DNA from 2 places in the Streptomyces sp. E-08 genome. Region 1 is predicted to be linked to the other one. Evidence: riboswitches for the same ligand, from Rfam matches in the RefSeq annotation. Region 1 holds a riboswitch; the other holds the start of a gene.
What was found. Region 1 has a riboswitch for glycine ahead of gcvT (glycine cleavage system aminomethyltransferase GcvT). Riboswitches for the same ligand answer to the same signal wherever they lie in the genome.
Positions count from the first base shown of each region.

Region 2: it holds a riboswitch for glycine, as region 1 does, so the genes downstream of both, gcvP (aminomethyl-transferring glycine dehydrogenase) here and gcvT (glycine cleavage system aminomethyltransferase GcvT) in region 1, are expected to answer to the same signal.

Region 1 covers NZ_CP183971.1:5,875,076-5,884,915, reverse strand. The annotation lists gene ACN9MM_RS27265 (ABC transporter permease) at 1-684, opposite strand, end outside; gene ACN9MM_RS27260 (enhanced serine sensitivity protein SseB C-terminal domain-containing protein) at 1,047-1,838, opposite strand; gene ACN9MM_RS27255 (enhanced serine sensitivity protein SseB) at 1,917-2,657, opposite strand; gene ACN9MM_RS27250 (AAA family ATPase) at 2,953-3,612, opposite strand; glycine riboswitch at 3,775-3,874, shown strand; glycine riboswitch at 3,876-3,974, shown strand; gene gcvT (glycine cleavage system aminomethyltransferase GcvT) at 4,036-5,160, shown strand; gene gcvH (glycine cleavage system protein GcvH) at 5,238-5,615, shown strand; gene glyA (serine hydroxymethyltransferase) at 5,647-6,915, shown strand; gene ACN9MM_RS27230 (L-serine ammonia-lyase) at 7,078-8,448, shown strand; gene ACN9MM_RS27225 (FAD-dependent monooxygenase) at 8,561-9,781, opposite strand.
Region 2 covers NZ_CP183971.1:1,517,612-1,527,451, forward strand. The annotation lists gene ACN9MM_RS06935 (hypothetical protein) at 1-50, shown strand, start outside; gene ACN9MM_RS06940 (DUF5999 family protein) at 383-589, shown strand; gene gcvP (aminomethyl-transferring glycine dehydrogenase) at 672-3,557, opposite strand; glycine riboswitch at 3,737-3,836, opposite strand; gene ACN9MM_RS06950 (PRC-barrel domain-containing protein) at 3,950-4,324, shown strand; gene ACN9MM_RS06955 (DNA polymerase IV) at 4,377-5,735, opposite strand; gene ACN9MM_RS06960 (MerR family transcriptional regulator) at 5,977-6,600, opposite strand; gene ACN9MM_RS06965 (bifunctional nuclease family protein) at 6,793-7,266, opposite strand; gene ACN9MM_RS06970 (MerR family transcriptional regulator) at 7,365-8,111, opposite strand; gene ACN9MM_RS06975 (FHA domain-containing protein) at 8,143-9,105, opposite strand; gene ACN9MM_RS06980 (DUF881 domain-containing protein) at 9,166-9,840, opposite strand, start outside.

The DNA.
Region 1 (9,840 bases):
GTTGCGCAGCGAGAGGGTCTGGCCGCGGACGATGCGGCCGACGTACGGCCAGCCGAAGAAGCCGATCACGACGACGAGCGCCGCGATGCGCACGCCCGATCCGTCCAGGCCGAGGAGCTCGTTGGGAAGCACCGAGACCAGGGCGATCGTGAAGAGCAGCTGCGGGAACGCGAGCATGACGTCCATGATCCGGCTGAGGGCCGCGTCGACCCAGCCGCCGAAGTAACCGGCGATGACGCCGAGGACGGTGCCGAGGAAGACCGCGAAGACCGCAGCGAGGAAGGCGACGAGCAGCGAGATCCGGGCGCCGTAGACGATCCGGCTGAAGACGTCGCGGCCGTTGACGGGCTCGACGCCGAAGAGGAAGTCGGAACTGACGCCGCCCCAGGAGCCGATCGGCGTACCGAACAGCGGGTCGATCTGGTCCTCGTGGAACTCGTCCGGCGGGTGGCCGAGGAGGCCCACGATGACCGGCGCGAAGATCGCGACGAGGATGAGGAAGACGACGACGAAGGCGCCCGCGAGGGCCAGCTTGTCGCGCTTGAGACGGGTCCAGGCGATCTTCCAGGGCGAACGCCCCTCGATCGCCGTGCCGGAGTTGTCCGGAGTGCCGGGAGCGTCGGGCGCGCCGTCGACGGTGGCGGTCGCCTCGCCCGCACTCGTCTCGTGCAGTGGTGCCGTCATCGTGGTGAGGACCCCTCTCGGCCGCCGGTAGCCGGCCCTTGCCCGCCGCGGGTAGCGGCTCGGTGGAACAACATGCTGGGCACCTGCTCGAAAGGAGCCGAACGCCCGGTGTTCCGGGGAGTCTTCAATGCGCTTGTGATCACCCGCCAGCCCTGACGGGGAATGTTTGCTCAAACGTGATGCGGTGCTGCGACTTCCGTTATCCGGACGTCGCGATCATGTGAGCGGACCAACCGGGGCCCTCTTCCCCGCAATCGGACATGCCGCTCAACTCGTGCCGTGTCCTGCCGTATCGGGGTGAACGAAGGCCTCCGGAGCGGACTCCGGAGGCCTTTGCCGACAAGGGGGACACGAGGGACGTCTCAGTATCCGGACGGGGTCTGTGGCGGGTATCCGTACCCCGGCGCGGCGGCCGAACCGCGCCCGGCGTGCGCCTCGCGGTCGTAGAAGGGACGCGCGTTCGCCCGCAGCCAGAGCGCCACCGGGTCGTACGCGTCGGAGAGGGCGACCGTCGAGACGGGTAGCCCGTCGGGGACGGAGCCGATCGACTGCCGCATCATCGAGCGGACCGTGTCGACGGCCGCGGCGGAGGTGTCGTACAGGTCGAGACCGATGGCGAGGTACGGGGAGCCGAGCGCCGGCTGCACCCAGCCGCGGCGCAGTGCCCGGACGGCCGGGGTGCGGTGCGCGTTCTGCGTGAGCAGGGCGTAGAACTGGGGCATCTCCAGGGCGGGCTCGGTGACGCGCAGCGGCCCGGCGGGCATCCGGTCGAGACCGGTGGCGATGCGCCGCAGGTCGGCCCAGGGGATGCCGACGCCGCCGTTGGGGGCGTGCGGATTCAGCCAGACTCCCCAGCGGTCGGGGTAGAGCGCGCGGGCGATGTCACGGCCGGTGACGAGCTCGTGGGCGCGGTTCCAGCCGGAGGCGGCGAGTTCCTGGGCGGAGGTGACGCAGGGCGCGTAGCCGAAGCCGTCGACCTCCATGTTCCCGTACTGGGCGTCGGGCGCGCCGGGGGCACCCTGCCAGAGCAGCATCCAGAGCTCGCCGTCGGCGAGGGCGTGCAGCAACTGCTCGTACGCGTCGTAGCGTCCGGGTGCCACCTGCCCCAGCATGTGCTCGACCGTCCCGGTCGAAGCGGTGCCTGACGCGCTCACCCTGGGTCCCGCCCCTCTTCCGTCCACCACGTACGTCTGTCCAGCGATCCAGTCAGTTCAGCTTAAACAGGGGGCCGCTCACACGGCGGCGCGCTGGTAGAAGGGACGCACCCGCTCCAGCATCCAGTCGCCGACCGGGTCCTGCGCCATGTCGAGCAGGATCAGGTTGACCGGCCAGGCGACCTCGACCCGGCCGAGGGCCCGGCCCAGGGCGTCCAGGGGGGCGTTGCGGTCGACGCCGTCCCAGCCGGCCAGCTGGACGCCGACGAAGAGGGCCGGTTCGGTGCCCTCGACGCTGGCGAGGGCGCGGCGGGCGGTGACGACGACCCCGGTGGCCTCGAACTCCGCGGAGGCGGCTGCGAGGAAGTCGACCGGGTCGTCCTGCCAGTCGGGCTCGAAGAGCCGGACGCGGCCGCCGCTGGCGGGGCCGTCGAGCGGGGTGCGGCCCGCGCGGCAGAGCTCGGCGACGGCGGGCGGGGGCAGCGGGACGCCGACGGTGCCGCCGGGGTTCACGGCGATGCCGAGCTGCGGGGGCAGGCCGCGGGCGAAGTCACGGGCGGGGGCGACGGTGAAGGACATGTGGTCGCCGACGCACGCGAGGAACTGCTGCTCGGAGCTGAAGACGGGGACGTAGGCCGCGCCGTCGATCTCCAGGGTGGCGAGGTCGAGGCCGGGGCTGTCGGGGCCGCCGCCGTTGGGCAGGGGCACCCAGACCGGGCTGCGGCCCAGCACCTCGACCAGCCGGCCGCCGGCCCCGGGGTTGCCGAGTGAGGCGGCAAGGACCTCTTCGAGCTCGTTGCCCGGCCACGTCACGTCCACGGTCGCGTTTCCCCTTCTCGCACAGCCTGCCGCACCGGCCGCCGGGCAGCACCCTAACGCCGCCCCGGTGCCGCCGTGGCCAAAAGGGAAGGGTACGGGCGTCCCGGGACGGGCCGGGACGCCGGCCGCGCCCGGGACGCCGTCTCGGGCGGACGCCGTCTCGGGCGGACGCCGTCTCGGGCGGACGCCGTCTCGGGCCACCTCGCCCGCCTCGGCCCGGCCCCGTCTCGGGCGGGCGCCGTCTCGGGCCGCCTCGCCTCTCGGCCCGGCCCGGCCTGAGACGGGCCGCCCCGTCTCAGGCCGCCTCGCGGAAGCCGATCCGGTGGAGGGAGTCGGCCGCGTCCCGGTCGAGGAGGGTCACCGAGGCGCAGCCGTGCGGCAGGCTGCCGGACTCGGCGGCCCGCAGGAGCCGGCCGACGGCCCGCCGGTGGCGCGCGAAGGCGTACACGGAGACGCCCCGGCCCCGGGCGTGCTGGCCGGCCCGCGCGGTGTCCGGGGTGACGTCGAGGAGGACCAGGTGCAGGGCCCGCCCGCGCCGTCTCGCCTCGCGGGCGAGCCAGCCGCGCACCCAGGACTGGGTGCCGCAGTCGTGGACGATCACGCTCGCGCCGGAGCGCAGGACGCGGCGCAGCCCGGCGTAGTGCGCGATCCGGACGAGGGGACGGTAGAGGGCGTACGGGAGGAGGCGCGGCATGCGGGCCTCCCAGCGCTCGCGGGCGTCCTGGGAGTCGATGCCGCTGTCCTCGGCGGCGCGCCTCATCAGGGTGGACTTGCCGCTGCCGGGCAGCCCGGAGACGACGACGAGGTCGCCGGCGGCGAAGGTGAGGGCGCGGGGGCCGCGGCCGCCGCGCTCGCGCAGGTCCCGCAGGAGGCGGCCGCGGCGGCTCCGGGCGCGGGCCCGCTGGGACGGTATGCCGGTACTGGTCGCGTATGCGCCGGTGTGCTGGATCCTCATCGCGCTCTCCCCCTGTCGGGTCTCAGGAGACCTGAGGAGACCCTTGCCCACGAAGTGTAAAGAATCGGTAATGCGACACAAGCGATTTGCCCCGCCGACACCGCGTGCAATGATGTGCGCGCCAGGCGCGCACAGTCGCCGCACAATCGCATACCGGCCGCTCGAATCCGCGCGGGAGAGTTCCGGACCGCCGAGCGCGTCCGGACGCCGAAGGAGCAAGACCCTCCCTTGAATCTCTCAGGCCCCGTACCGCGTGGATGAGGCAGATCTGAAAAGCGGGACACCCTGCCGTGTCCCCACCCAAGGTGCAAGCCGAGGATGCCCTCGGTGAACCTCTCAGGTTCCATGACAGATGGGGAGGACGTCCTCGCCCGTCATGTGTTTTCGTCACCGATCACGCCCTTGGGACCCGGGAGCCACCCCATGAGCACTGCCCCCCGTCTGACCGCCCTCGACGAGCTGCACCGTTCGCTGGGCGCGACCATGACCGACTTCGCCGGCTGGGACATGCCGCTCCGGTACGCCAGCGAGCGCGACGAGCACAACGCCGTCCGCACCAAGGCCGGTCTCTTCGACCTCTCGCACATGGGTGAGATCACGGTCACCGGTCCGCAGGCCGTGGAGCTCCTCGACCACGCCCTCGTCGGCAACATCTCGACCGTGGGCAACGGCCGCGCCCGCTACACGATGATCTGCCGGGAGGACGGCGGCATCCTCGACGACCTGATCGTCTACCGCCTCGGCGAGACGGAGTACATGGTCGTCGCCAACGCCTCCAACGCCCAGGTCGTCCTCGACGCCCTGACCGAGCGCGCGGCCGGCTTCGACGCCGAGGTGCGCGACGACCGTGACGCGTACGCCCTGATCGCGGTCCAGGGCCCGGAGTCCCCCGGCATCCTGAAGTCGGTCACCGACGCCGACCTGGACGGCCTGAAGTACTACGCGGGCCTGCCCGGCACCGTCGCGGGCGTGCCGGCGCTGATCGCCCGCACCGGCTACACCGGCGAGGACGGCTTCGAGCTGTTCCTGAAGCCCGAGCACGCCGAGGGCGTGTGGCGGGCGCTGACCGAGGCGGGCGAGGGCGTCGGCCTGATCCCCTGCGGCCTGTCCTGCCGCGACACGCTCCGCCTGGAGGCGGGCATGCCGCTGTACGGCCACGAGCTGACCACCGCCCTCACCCCCTTCGACGCGGGCCTCGGCCGGGTCGTGAAGTTCGAGAAGACGACCAACGAGGGCCGCTTCGTCGGCCGCGAGGCGCTGGAGAAGGCCGCCGAGCGCGCCGAGAGCGCCCCGCCGCGCAAGCTCGTCGGTCTGGTCGCCGAGGGCCGCAGGGTCCCGCGCGCCGGCTTCCAGGTCGTCAAGGACGGCGAGGTCATCGGCGAGGTCACCTCCGGCGCCCCGTCCCCGACCCTCGGAAAGCCGATCGCGATGGCGTACGTGGACGCGGCGCACGCCACGCCCGGCACCCCGGGTGTCGGTGTGGACATCCGCGGCACCCACGAGGCCTACGAGGTCGTGGCGCTGCCGTTCTACAAGCGCCAGAAGTGACGCAGTCGTCTCACCCCCGGTCTCATCCCGCGAGACCGACGTTCATCAGTACTCCCCCGATCCAGGAGAATCAGGTCATGAGCAACCCCCAGCAGCTGCGCTACACCAAGGAGCACGAGTGGCTGTCGGACGCCGAGGACGGCGTCTCGACCGTCGGCATCACGGAGTTCGCGGCCAACGCGCTCGGTGACGTCGTCTACGCCCAGCTCCCCGAGGTCGGCGACACCGTCACCGCGGGCGAGACCTGTGGCGAGCTGGAGTCGACGAAGTCCGTGAGCGACCTGTACTCCCCCGTCACGGGTGAGGTCGTCGCCGCCAACCAGGACGTGGTCGACGACCCGTCGCTGGTGAACACGGCTCCGTTCGAGGGTGGCTGGCTGTTCAAGGTGCGCGTCACCGGTGAGCCGGAGGAGCTGCTCACCGCCGACGAGTACACCGCGTTCTCCGCCGGCTGAGACCGGGCCCGAGACCCCTAGGGATCGATTCATGTCGCTTCTGAACACTCCCCTCCACGAGCTGGACCCCGACGTCGCCGCCGCCGTCGACGCCGAGCTCCGCCGTCAGCAGTCCACCCTCGAGATGATCGCCTCGGAGAACTTCGCTCCGGTCGCGGTCATGGAGGCCCAGGGCTCCGTCCTCACCAACAAGTACGCCGAGGGCTACCCGGGCCGCCGCTACTACGGCGGCTGCGAGCACGTCGACGTGGCCGAGCAGATCGCCATCGACCGGATCAAGGACCTGTTCGGCGCCGAGTACGCCAACGTCCAGCCGCACTCCGGCGCCTCCGCGAACCAGGCCGCCCTCTTCGCGATCGCCCAGCCCGGCGACACGATCCTGGGTCTGGACCTGGCGCACGGCGGTCACCTCACCCACGGCATGCGCCTGAACTTCTCCGGCAAGCAGTTCAACGTGGTCGCGTACCACGTGGACGAGGCCGGTCTGGTCGACATGGCCGAGGTCGAGCGCCTCGCCAAGGAGCACCGCCCCAAGGTGATCATCGCGGGCTGGTCCGCCTACCCGCGCCAGCTGGACTTCGCCGAGTTCCGCCGGATCGCCGACGAGGTCGAGGCCTACCTGTGGGTCGACATGGCCCACTTCGCGGGCCTGGTCGCCGCCGGTCTGCACCCGAACCCGGTCGAGTACGCGGACGTGGTGACCTCCACCACGCACAAGACGCTCGGCGGCCCGCGCGGCGGCATCATCCTGGCGAAGAAGGAGTTCGCGAAGAAGCTGAACTCCTCCGTCTTCCCCGGATTCCAGGGCGGCCCGCTCGAGCACGTGATCGCGGCCAAGGCCGTCTCCTTCAAGGTCGCGGCCTCGGAGGAGTTCAAGGAGCGCCAGCAGCGCACCCTGGACGGCGCCCGCGCGCTCGCCGAGCGCCTGGTCCAGGACGACGTCACCGCCCACGGTGTCTCCGTCCTGTCCGGCGGCACGGACGTCCACCTGGTCCTGGTGGACCTGCGCGACTCCGAGCTCGACGGCCAGCAGGCCGAGGACCGTCTCCACGAGGTCGGCATCACGGTCAACCGGAACGCCGTTCCGAACGACCCGCGCCCGCCGATGGTCACCTCGGGTCTGCGCATCGGCACGCCGGCGCTCGCCACCCGCGGCTTCCAGGCCGACGACTTCGCCGAGGTCGCCGACGTCATCGCCGAGACCCTGAAGCCGGGCTTCGACGCGGACAAGGCCGCCGCCCTCAAGGCCCGGGTGACCGCGCTGGCGGACAAGCACCCGCTGTACCCCGGCCTGAAGTAAATTTCGTACCCTTTTGTTCTGCGGCCCGTCTGCGGTCGTTCGCACGAAAGCTCCGGGGCACCGCGCACACTGGACAGTGGGCGCGGTGCCCCGCCCCTTGCTCAGCCCTCGCTGCTCCACCCCGGCAGACAACGGCGTCCAGCCCCCACAAGGAGTCCTCCCGTGGCCATCTCGGTCTTCGACCTGTTCTCGATCGGCATCGGTCCGTCGAGCTCCCACACGGTGGGCCCCATGAGGGCTGCCCGGATGTTCGGCCGCCGGCTGAAGAACGAGGGCCTGCTCGCCCACACGGCGAAGATACGAGCGGAGCTGTACGGCTCGCTCGGCGCCACCGGCCACGGCCACGGCACCCCGAAGGCGGTCCTGCTGGGCCTGGAGGGCAACTCCCCGCGCACGGTGAACGTGGAGACCGCCGACGCCGAGTTCGAGCGGATCAAGGCGGGCGGCCGGATCAACCTGCTCGGCGCGCACGAGATCCCCTTCGACTTCGACGCCGACCTGATCCTGCACCGGCGCAAGGCGCTCCCGTACCACGCCAACGGCATGACCGTCTTCGCGTACGACGCGGAGGGCGGCCTCGTCCTGGAGAAGACCTACTACTCGGTCGGCGGCGGCTTCGTCGTCGACGAGGACGCGGTGGCCGGCGAGAACCCGATCGTCCCCGACGACACCGTCCTGAAGTACCCCTTCCGCACCGGCGACGAGCTGCTGCGCCTCGCGAAGGAGACCGGCCTGTCGATCTCCGCGCTGATGCTGGAGAACGAGAAGGCCTGGCGCACCGAGGACGAGATCCGCGCCGGTCTCCTGGAGATCTGGCGGGTCATGCAGTCCTGCGTCTCGCGCGGCATGTCCCGCGAGGGCATCCTGCCCGGCGGCCTGAAGGTCCGCCGCCGCGCCGCGAACCTGGCCCGCAAGCTGCGCTCCGAGGGCGACCCGAAGATGCACGCCATGGAGTGGATCACGCTCTACGCCATGGCCGTGAACGAGGAGAACGCGGCGGGCGGCCGGGTGGTCACCGCCCCGACGAACGGCGCGGCCGGCATCATCCCCGCCGTCCTGCACTACTACACGAACTTCGTGCCGGGCGCCGACGACGACGGCATCGTCCGCTTCATGCTGGCGGCGGGCGCGGTCGGCATGCTCTTCAAGGAGAACGCCTCGATCTCCGGCGCCGAGGTCGGCTGCCAGGGCGAGGTCGGCTCGGCCTGCTCGATGGCGGCGGGCGCGCTCGCCGAGGTCCTCGGCGGCTCCCCGGAGCAGGTGGAGAACGCCGCCGAGATCGGCATGGAGCACAACCTGGGCCTGACCTGCGACCCGGTCGGCGGCCTGGTGCAGATCCCGTGCATCGAGCGGAACGGCATGGCGGCGGTCAAGGCCGTCACGGCGGCGAAGATGTCGATGCGCGGCGACGGCAGCCACCTGGTCTCCCTCGACAAGGTCATCAAGACCATGAAGGAGACGGGCGCCGACATGAGCGTGAAGTACAAGGAGACGGCGCGCGGCGGTCTCGCGGTGAACATCATCGAGTGCTGAGGTCGTAGGCCCTGACCAGCGCGTTTCCATCTTCGGCGCGGTCAGGGCCTTCCCCGCCCGCACGGCGGAGGGTCCCCGGGACCGGCCGTTTCCGTTTCCGTCGTGCCGCCGCTCACGCCGGGGCCGGCACCACGCTCCGGCCCGTCTCGTGGGCGTACAGCATCGCCCGGTCGCGCAGGGCCGCGTGGACCGCCATGCGGGCGTCCCTGCGGCGCTGCGCCGGGCCGTCGGGCAGGTGCAGGATGCCGGCGTTGCCGCGCGAGCCGCGCTGGATCTCGGCCGTGCGCGGGATCCGCAGCGCCTGGTAGCGGTCGAGCCGGGCCGCGGTGGTCGCCGCCGCCGGGTCCGCCAGGCAGGCCGCCAGGTCCATCGCGTCCTCGACCGCCTGGTTGGCGCCCTGCGCCATGAACGGCAGCATCGGGTGCGCCGCGTCGCCGAGCAGGGTGAGCCGGCGCGAGGACCAGACGTCCAGCGGCGGACGGTCGTGCAGCGCCCACTGGTGCGTCGACCCGACGGCGGCCACGACGTCCGCGACCAGACCGGTCCAGCCGCCGAAGACCGCGCGCAGCGCCTCCGGGTCGCCCGGGGCCGACCAGGACTCGCCGGGCGACTCCGTCATCGGCACGGTGGCCGCGAAGCTCAGGTACTCCCCCGCCGCGACCGGGTAGCAGACGAAGTGCCCGCCGGGGCCGAGCCAGAGGCGCACCAGGGGCTCGCGGGCCGTGTCCGGGAGGGCGTCCACCGGCACCAGGCCCCGGTAGATGCCGAGCCCGGCGAACTCCGGGTCGTCGCGCCGGAAGGCCTCGCGGACCGTGGAGTGGATGCCGTCGGCGCCGACCACCAGCTCCGCCCCGCGGACCGTCCCGTCCTCGAAGGTCAGCCGGACGCCCTCGGGCCCGGTCTCCCGTGCCTCGCTCAGCCGCTCGCCGAGCTTGAGGGCGCCGGGGTCGACCAGGGACAGCAGCGCGTCGTGGAGGTGGGCGCGGTGCACCGCGTAGTACGGGGCGCCGAACATCCGCTCGCACTCCGCGCCCAGCGGCGTCCGCGCGATCGGGCGCCCGCTCCACCCCCGTACCTCCATGGCCTCGATCGCGACCGCCCGCTCCCGCAGGGCCGGGCCGAGGCCGAGCCGCAGCAGCGGCCGGACGGCGTTCGGCGAGAGCTGGACGCCCGCCCCCACCTCGGCGAGCCGCCGCGCCTGCTCGTACACCGTGTACGGAACGCCCAGGGAGGAGAGCGCACCGGCCAGGGCCAGGCCGCCGATGCCGGCGCCGACCACCGAGACGTGCGGCCGCTCCTCCGCCCCCCACTCGTCCAGATCTCCGAACCGCACCTTGGGACCGCCTTCCGCGTCGCTGCTGTGTCGGCACCGCCGGCGTCGCCGGCCGCGGT
Region 2 (9,840 bases), 4.4 Mb from region 1:
GTACGCGACTCGCGCCGCCGCCCCTCCTGGGGTCGCCGGCGCCCGCCTGATCCGCCGCACGCGCGTCCCCGCCCCGTGACCCGACCGGGTCACGGGGCGCACTCGTGTCCGGGCCGCGCGCCCGAACGCGCCTCCCGAACGCCCCTCCCGTACGGACTAGCCCGCTCGGACCATTCCGAACCACCCGAAGAGACGGTGCAGTTGACCTGAACCGCCCCTGCGGGTGATGCGTCTTCCCAGGAAAGGACGAGCTGCCGCGAAATACCTGCGGAAGACCGTCCGTGGGGCAAGACTGGGACCGGAACCGAACCGACCGACGGGGGCGGCCATGAGCGCGCAGAGCCGCAGGACATCCACCACGACGCAGCGAAAGAACCCACCCATGTGCCAGCACCAGCCTGCCTGTCCGACCGCCGACTCCGCCGACCGGGAGGCGGCCCGACTCCTGGCACACCACCCGGAGCAGGGCTGGAGCCTGCTGTGCAACGGCGTCCTGCTCTTCGAGGACACCGGTGAGCTGCTGCCGGACGGGCAGATCATCGCCCCGCACCGGCCGCTGACGGCCGGACGGGTGACGACCGCCGCCTGACGGCGCGCGGCCGGACGCCGTACGAGGGAAACGCCGAGGGCCGGCCCGGAGGAGATCCTCCGAACCGGCCCTCGACGCGTGCTCAGTTGTCGTACTCGTCCAGCGGCGGGCAGGAGCAGACCAGGTTGCGGTCGCCGAAGGCACCGTCGATGCGGCGCACCGGCGGCCAGTACTTGTCGGCGGCCGAGACACCGGCCGGGAAGACCGCCTCGTCACGCGTGTACGCGTGGTTCCACTCGCCGCCCAGCGCGGCCGCGGTGTGCGGGGCGTTGTGCAGCGGGTTGTCGTCGGCGGGCCACTGGCCCGAGGCGACCTTCTCGATCTCGGCACGGATCGCGATCATGGTGTCGCAGAAGCGGTCGAGCTCGGTCAGGTCCTCGGACTCGGTCGGCTCGATCATCAGCGTGCCGGCCACCGGGAAGGACATCGTCGGCGCGTGGAAGCCGTAGTCGATGAGGCGCTTCGCGATGTCGTCGACGCTGACGCCGGTGGCCTTGGCCAGCGGACGGATGTCCACGATGCACTCGTGCGCGACCAGCCCGTTCGGGCCGGTGTAGAGCACCGGGAAGTGCGGCTCGAGGCGCTTGGCGATGTAGTTCGCCGCGAGGACGGCGACCTGGGTGGCGCGGGTGAGGCCCTCGCCGCCCATGAGGCGCACGTACGACCAGGAGATCGGCAGGATGCCGGCGGAGCCCCAGGGGGCGGCCGAGATCGGGCCGACGCCGGTCTCCGGGCCCGCGGTGGGCTGGAGCGGGTGGTTCGGCAGGTACGGGGCGAGGTGCGCGCGGACGCCGACCGGGCCGACGCCGGGGCCGCCGCCGCCGTGCGGGATGCAGAAGGTCTTGTGCAGGTTCAGGTGCGAGACGTCGCCGCCGAAGTGACCCGGCTTGGCCAGACCGACCAGCGCGTTGAGGTTGGCACCGTCGACGTACACCTGACCGCCGGCCTCGTGGACCTCGGCGCAGATGTCGGCGACGTGCTCCTCGAAGACACCGTGCGTGGACGGGTAGGTGATCATCAGCACGGACAGCTCGTCGCGGTACTGCTCGATCTTGGCGCGCAGGTCGACGACGTCGACCTCGCCGTCCTCCGCCGTCTTGACGACGACGACCTTCATGCCGGCCATCACCGCGGAGGCGGCGTTGGTGCCGTGCGCGGAAGACGGGATGAGACACACGGTGCGCTGGAGGTCGCCGTTGGCGCGGTGGTACGCGCGGACGGCGAGCAGACCCGCGAGCTCACCCTGCGAGCCGGCGTTCGGCTGGATCGACACCTTGTCGTAGCCGGTGACCTCGGCGAGGCGCTCCTCCAGCTCGGTGATGAGCGTGACGTAGCCCTGCGCCTGGTCGATCGGGGCGAACGGGTGGATCTGGCCGAACTCGGGCCAGGTCACCGGCTCCATCTCGGTGGTCGCGTTCAGCTTCATGGTGCAGGAGCCGAGCGGGATCATGCCGCGGTCGAGCGCGTAGTCGCGGTCCGCGAGCTTGCGCAGGTAGCGCAGCATCGAGGTCTCGGAGCGGTGGGCGTGGAAGACCGGGTGGGTCAGGTACGCGTCGGAGCGCAGCAGGGCGGCGGGAAGCGCGTCCTCGACGGCGGCGTCCAGGGCCTCGATGTCGCCCTCGACACCGAAGGCGCCCCAGACGGCGGCGAGCTGCTCACGCCCGGTGGTCTCGTCGCAGGAGACCGAGACGAGGTCGGCGTCGACGCGGTGGAGGTTGACCCCGGCCTCGCGGGCGGCGGCGACGACCTCGTCGGCCTTGCCGGGCACGCGGACGGTGAGGGTGTCGAAGTACGAGCCGTGCACGACGTCCACGCCGCCGGCGGTGAGACCCGCGGCGAGGATGGCCGCGTACCGGTGGGTCCGCTCGGCGATCTGCTTCAGGCCGTCCGGACCGTGGTAGACGGCGTACATGCCGGCCATGACGGCGAGCAGCACCTGGGCGGTGCAGATGTTGCTGGTGGCCTTCTCGCGGCGGATGTGCTGCTCGCGGGTCTGCAGGGCCAGGCGGTAGGCGCGGTTGCCGTCGGCGTCGACGGACACGCCCACGAGGCGGCCGGGCAGGGAGCGGGCGTGCTTGTCCTGGACGGCCATGTAGCCGGCGTGCGGACCGCCGAAGCCCATGGGGACGCCGAAGCGCTGCGTCGTGCCGACGGCGATGTCGGCGCCCAGCTCGCCGGGCGAGGTGAGCAGGGTGAGCGCGAGCAGGTCGGCGGCGACGGTGACGATCGCGCCGAGCTCGTGCGCGGCGTCGATCAGCGGCTTGATGTCGCGGACGGCGCCGGAGGCACCGGGGTACTGGAGCAGCACACCGAAGACGCCGCGCTCGGCGATCTCGGCGGGAATGCCGTCGCTCAGATCGGCGACGACGACCTCGACACCGGTCGGCTCGGCGCGGGTCTGGATGACGGCGACGGTCTGCGGCAGGGCGTCGGCGTCGATGAGGAAGACACCGTTCTTGACCTTCCCGACCCGCCGGGCGAGCGCCATGGCCTCGGCGGCGGCGGTGCCCTCGTCGAGGAGGGAGGCACCGGAGGTGGGCAGACCGGTGAGGTCGGCGACCATCGTCTGGAAGTTGAGGAGGGCCTCCAGGCGGCCCTGGGAGATCTCCGGCTGGTACGGCGTGTAGGCCGTGTACCAGGCGGGGTTCTCCATCACGTTCCGCAGGATGACCGGCGGGGTGAAGGTCCCGTAGTAGCCGAGACCGATCATCGGGGCGAGGACCTGGTTGCGGTCGGCGAGCGTGCGCAGCTCGGCGAGGACCTCGGCCTCGGTGCGCGCGGCCGGCAGGCCCAGCGCCTCGGCGTTCTTGATCACGTCCGGCACCGCGGCGGCGGTGAGCTCGTCGAGCGAGCCGTAACCGACCTGGGCGAGCATCTTGGCCCGGGCCTCGGCGTCGGGCCCGATGTGCCGCTGCTCGAACGGGATGCCCTGTTCGAGCTCGGAGAGCGGAGTGCGGTTGGCGGTCATGTACGGAGGCCTCCTGGTCGTCACGACCTGCGAGGGGCACCACGGCGCGGGTACCCGGACGGCCTCCCCCTCTGTCATCTCAACCTGAGAGTTTCACCGGCACGCCTCGCGGCACGCCGGCTTTCACCGTCGGTGAGAGCGCGATGCCGTCGGACATCCGCTCTGCTTTCCAGAGTGACCTCGTCCGCGCGGTACAGGGGCCTGAGAGATTCCGGGGAGGATTTGCTCCTTCGGCGCCCACCGGAAGGTTTCTCCGGGGGACTCTCCCGCACGGGGTCGACAGCCACAACCAGCCTACCAGCGAGGTTGCGGCTCCCATCGCTCAAGTGGCCGACATCCCAGTTGTGCACTTTCGTAGGGGTGTAGAGCAGTTGCGACCAGTTGGAGGGACCGTGCAGACCGATATCGATCCGCGCAGCCTGATCGGCCGCAAGGCGTTCGACCGGAGCGGGCACAAGATCGGAACCGTGGACGAGGTGTACCTGGACGACGCGACCGGCATCCCCGAATGGGCCGCGGTCCGCACCGGGCTGTTCAGCCGGGACGCCTTCGTCCCCCTGGAGCCGAGCGACCTGCTCGACGACGGCCTCCACATCCCGTACGAAAGGGCCCTGATCAAGGACGCCCCTGACTTCGGCGTGGGCCGCCATCTCTCACCCGAGCAGGAACTCCAGCTCTACCGCCACTACAGCCTGGCGCTCCCGCCCCCGCCCACGGACGCCCCGGACCAGGACTTCGGCCGCCTGGCGGGCCAGGACGGCGCCTGAGCACCCGGCCCCGAGGACGGACCCACTCGCGCGGCGGCGCGGGTGGGCACCGTCACGCCGCCTCCTCCCGCCGCACCAGCGGCAACGGCTCCGAGGGCTCGAGTTCCGGGTCGTCCACGGCGAACGTCCGCACGCGCCCCGGCCCGGACCACGGGTCCTCGAACCGCACCGTGACCCGCCCGACCCCGCTCCCCTGGACCCACCCGGCCCCGTACACGGCATGCCGTACGTCGTGCCCGGGCGACCACACCCGCTCGGCGGTCTCCGTCGCGGCGGAAGGCGCCTCCTGCACCTCGTCGGCCCCCGCGGGCGCGACGTCCTCCGCCGGCCGCTCCGAGGCCTCGGCCTGGGCGAACAGGTCCTCCTGCGTGTAGTCGGCGAGCCCGCTCACCCCCACCCCGAGGAGCCGCACGCCCCCCGTGGTGTCCACGGCCTCCAGGAGCCGCCCCGCGGCCTCCCGCACGACGCCCGGATCGTCCGTGGGCCCGCGCAGCGTCTCGGACCGGGTGAGCGTCGAGAAGTCGTAGCGCCGGACCTTCAGGACGATGGTCCGCCCGGAGTGCCCGGAGGCACGCAGCCGCCCCACGCACCGCTCCGCGAGCCGCTCGACCTCGATCCGGATCCGTACCCGGTCGTGCAGGTCCACGTCGAAGGTGTCCTCGACCGACACCGACTTCGCGTCCCGCTCGGCCACCACGGGCCGGTCGTCGTACCCCTGGGCCATCCGGTGCAGCGAGGCCCCGTGCGCCCGCCCCAGGAGCCGTACGAGCTCGTCCTCGCCCGCCTCCGAGAGATCGGAGACGGTGATGATCCCGGCGCGTCTCAGGTGCTCCCCCGTGGCCGGACCGACCCCGGGCAGGATCCGTACCGACCGGGGCCCGAGGAGCTCCCGCTCGGTGCCGGGCTCGATGAGGACGAGACCGTCCGGCTTGGCCTCCTCGGAGGCGATCTTCGCGATCATCTTGGACCCGGCGAGCCCGACGGAGCCGGTCAGACCGGTGGTCGCGAGGATGTCGACCCGCAGCCGCTCCCCCGAGGCCCGCGCGCTCGCGCTGTCGTCGGCGACGCCGCCGGCCTCCAGGTCGACGAACGCCTCGTCGAGGCTCAGGGGCTCCACGAGCGGGGAGAGCCGCCGGAGCAGTTCCATGACCTGGTCGCTGATCGAGCGGTAGAAGGCGAAGCGCGGCACGAGATAGGCCGCGTTCGGCGCGAGCCGCCGGGCCTGGCCCATCGGCATGGCCGAGTGGACCCCGAACCGACGGGCCTCGTAGGAGGCGGTGGCGACGACGCCCCGCGGCCCGAGACCGCCGACGACCACGGGCTTTCCGCGCAGGCTGGGCTTCGACGCCTGCTCGGCGGCGGCGAAGAAGGCATCCATGTCGAGATGCAGGATCGTGGGCGCGGCTCTCACACGTCCGATGCTGCCCTACGCCACTGACAACGCCCCGGCGGAACGCCCAGGAGCCCCCGCAGAACGCACCGGACGCCCAGGAGGACCCCGGCGGACGTACCGGGGGCCCAGGAGGACCCCGGCGGACGTACCGGGGGCCCAGGAGGACCCCGGCGAATGTAGCGGAGGCCCAGGAGGACCCTGCGGACGCACCGGGGGCTTCGGAAGCCCCCGAAAGGATCCGCCGGACGGAGAACCGCCCTCAGACCGCCTTGTCGCGCCGTCGCCGCGCCAGCTCGTCGCCCGGGTTGTGCCCGACGAGCGTCTCGCCGGTGTCGACCCGCTCCCCGTGGAGCTGCGACAGCGCGCCCTCGACGTCGCGCCACACCACCCCGACGGCGATACCGAAGACGCCCTGCCCGCCCTGGAGGAGGTCGACGACCTCGTCCGGCGAGGAGCACTCGTACACCGTGGCCCCGTCGCTCATGAGCGTCATCCGCTCCAGGTCCCGGAAGCCCCGGGCGCGCAGGTGCTGCACCGCGGCCCGAATGTTCTGGAGGGCCACCCCGGTGTCGAGGAAACGCTTGACGATCTTCAGCACGACGACGTCGCGGAAGCTGTACAGCCGCTGTGTCCCCGACCCGTACGCGGGCCGCACGCTCGGCTCCACGAGCCCGGTGCGTGCCCAGTAGTCCAGCTGGCGATAGGTGATCCCGGCGGCCGCGCAGGCCGTCGGCCCGCGGTAGCCGATCGCCGCGTCGGCGATGCCACCACCGGCACCGGTGTCCGTCCCGAAGTCGCCCACACTGCCGTGAAGCGGATACGGACCGCTCTCCCCGGACACGCGCCCGAGCGAGCTCCCTGCCGTACCGTCCGCGCTGCTCATCACGCCGACCCTCCGTCCTTGACCTGCCCACACGAAGGTAGGCAGTCACTCGGGGTGCGTCAACGATCGCCACACTCGGCACGCCGAGTGATAATCACCCTGAGAGTGGTTTCGCGTGTCTCTCTGCGGGGAAAGGCTACTCGAATGCTCTGACGGCACCCCGCGGACGGCCTCCGGCCGCGCCGCTCCGTCTCACTGGCTGTTGGTCCCGAAGTCCTCCGGTGAGATCTGGTCGAGGAACTCGCGGAACTTCTCCACCTCGTCCTCCTGCTCGTCCGGAATCGCGATGCCGGCGTCGTCCAGCACGCCGTCGCTGCCGAAGATCGGCGTCCCGGTCCGAAGGGCCAGGGCTATCGCGTCCGACGGCCGCGCGCTCACCTCGACGCCGCTGGCGAAGACCAGCTCGGCGTAGAAGACCCCGTCACGCAGATCCGTGATGCGGACCTCGGTGAGCTCCTGCCCCACGGCCTCCAGCACGTCCTTGAACAGGTCGTGCGTCAGCGGCCGCGGAGGGGCCATCCCCTGCTGGGCGAAGGCGATCGCGGTCGCCTCCCCCGGTCCGATCCAGATGGGGAGGTACCGATCGCCTCCCACTTCACGCAGGAGCACGATCGGCTGGTTGGAGGGCATTTCCACCCGGACACCCACAACGTCGAGCTCATTCACACAGCAACCCTAGGACGTGCCCGACCGGTTTGGATAGTCGGGCCCCCCGGCTCCCCCTGCCCGAGCACCCTCCAGGCCCCCTCCACGGGGCCCCGGCGTCACTGAAGCTTGACCCCGAGAGCGGTCTGGACGAGGGCCGCGTGCAACCGCACCGACTGCGCGGCGAGCTCCTGCGCGGTGGCCTCCGCATGGGCCCTGGTCTGCGGGTTACGGTGCCGGCGCAGCGGAGCGACCACCTGCTCGATCAGTCCCGCCTCACGGTCGGCGGCCGCTTTCACGGCCCGCAGGTGCCGGGGCTCCAGGCCGAATCTCCCCAGATCCGCGACGAGACGCGCGACCGTGACGGTCTCGGCGTCGAAGCCGCCACCCTCCGACTCCGCGATCAGACCGTACGACTCCCACTCGGCGAGCTCGGCCTCGGTCACGTCGGCGGCGGCGATCAGCTCGGCCCGACCGAGCCGGGCGACGGTCGGCGCATCCGCCTCGTCCTCGCCCCAGGCCCCCTCGACCAGGTCCCGCCGGCGCCCGGGCGCCGGGAGCTTGATCGGCTCGCCCCGCTCAAGGGCGTCGAGATGCTCTCGGATGACCTTCAGCGGAAGATAGTGGTCCCGCTGCATCCGCAGGATGCGGGCGAGCCGCTCCACGTCCTGCGGGCTGAACTTCCGGTATCCGGAGGCCGTACGCCGGGGCTCGACCAGCCCCTCGGCCTCCAGGAACCGGATCTTGGAGATCGTCACTTCGGGAAATTCGTCGCGCAGCTGGTTCAGCACCGTGCCGATGCTCACCAGCCGGTCGCCCGCTGTGGCGGTGCCGGATCCGGCACCGCCCGTCGGTGTTCGCAGCATGGACCTTCCCTGAAGGGGCTTCCCCGAGGCGTCACACGCCTCGCTGGCTCGAGTAGAAGACCAGCCGGTACTTGCCGATCTGCACCTCGTCGCCGTTGGACAGGACGACCGATTCGATCGGCTCGCGGTTGACGTACGTGCCGTTGAGGCTGCCGACGTCGGAAACGGTGAAGCTGCCGTCCTGCGCCCGCCGGAACTCGACATGCCGCCGGGAGACGGTGAAGTCGTCCAGGAAGATGTCGCTCTGCGGGTGACGGCCGGCCGTCGTCAGCTCACCGTCGAGCAGGAACCGGCTGCCCGAGTTCGGCCCCCGGCGCACCACGAGGAGCGCGGAGCCCGAAGGCAGTGCCTCCACCGCGGCGAGCGCCTCGGGCGACAGCGACGGAAGGGAGGTCTGGCCGGTGACCTCGGCGTCGTACGCCTCGAGCCCCGAGATGGAGATCGTCGACGTCGTCTCCGAAGCACGCTCGGGGGCGACTCCGCCCCGCAGCGGCGTGCCGCAGTGGGAGCAGAAACGGCTGTCGGCCGTGTTGCGATGACCGCACCTCGTGCACACCGGCATGGACGCATCCTCCTGCCGCGGCTGCCCCGCGGAGGTCTGTGTCGCGTACGGGTCGGGCGTAAACCCTCCACCCGTACTTGAGGTTGATGGTTCTCCGAAACCTATGCGGGCGGCCCCGGCGGGGTCAACAGAAGACGCGCCCTGTGTGCCCGGAATGTCACCGCCCCGGCCGTCGACCTCGTCACGGAAGAGCGGGCGCTCGCCGCCCTGCTCCTCGCTCTGGGCGTGGCGCGGCGCGGCGTGCCTGGCGTTGCCGCCGTCCTCGCGTGCGCTCTTGCCGAACAACTTCGCAAACAACTTCACGGGCGATTCCCCTTGACCGAAACAGACCCGCCCGTGGGGCAGGACGAACCGAAATCCTTCACACCTGCCGACCCGGACACCTTCACAACGTCCGTATCCCCCGGACAGTTTCCACCACGCACCACCGATGTGGTGCGCCGACCCCCCGCAACGTCTTGCCCTTGTCGCGGGACCCCCTTCGTCCCCCGCTCACTGGGACGACGACTGAGCGTAGTCAGGCCGCTTCGCGGGTCGCAAGGCGTCGACGACGATCTTCGCCGACCGCTCCACCGTGGCTGTGGCCTGCTCCTTCTCCAGGGTCTGCACGACACCGCCGGGGATGTTGAGCGCGGGCTCGAGATCCTCCGGCTTGCCGATGACCTTGAAGACGTACGGAGCGGCCACCTTCGTTCCATCGATCCGCATGTCATCACCGCTACCGGTGAAATAACTGTCCGCCACCACCCGGACACCGTTGACCTGGATCGCCTCGGCGCCCGCCGCGCGCAGCTCCTGGATGGCGTCGAGCAGCATGTCGGACTCGACCGCCCCGGTCGGATCGCCGACGGTGAGGGTGATGCCCGGCCCCTCGGCGGCGACGCTGCCGGCCAGGATCCCGAGCTGCCGCTCCTTCTCCTGGGTCTGCTTGCGCGCCTCCTCGGCCTGGTCCGAGCTGGACTCCAGCTCGGTGCGCTGCTTCTCCAGCCGGGCCTTCTCGTCCTCCAGGCGCTGCGTGCGGTCGTCGAGTTCGTCGAGGATCCGGACGAGGTCCTCCTGACGGGCCCCGCGGAGCGCGCTGTTCTCGCTCGTCGAGGAGACCTGGATGGCCAGGCCCAGACCGAGGACGAACAGCAGCAGCGCGACGACGAGTTGGGCCCGGGTCAC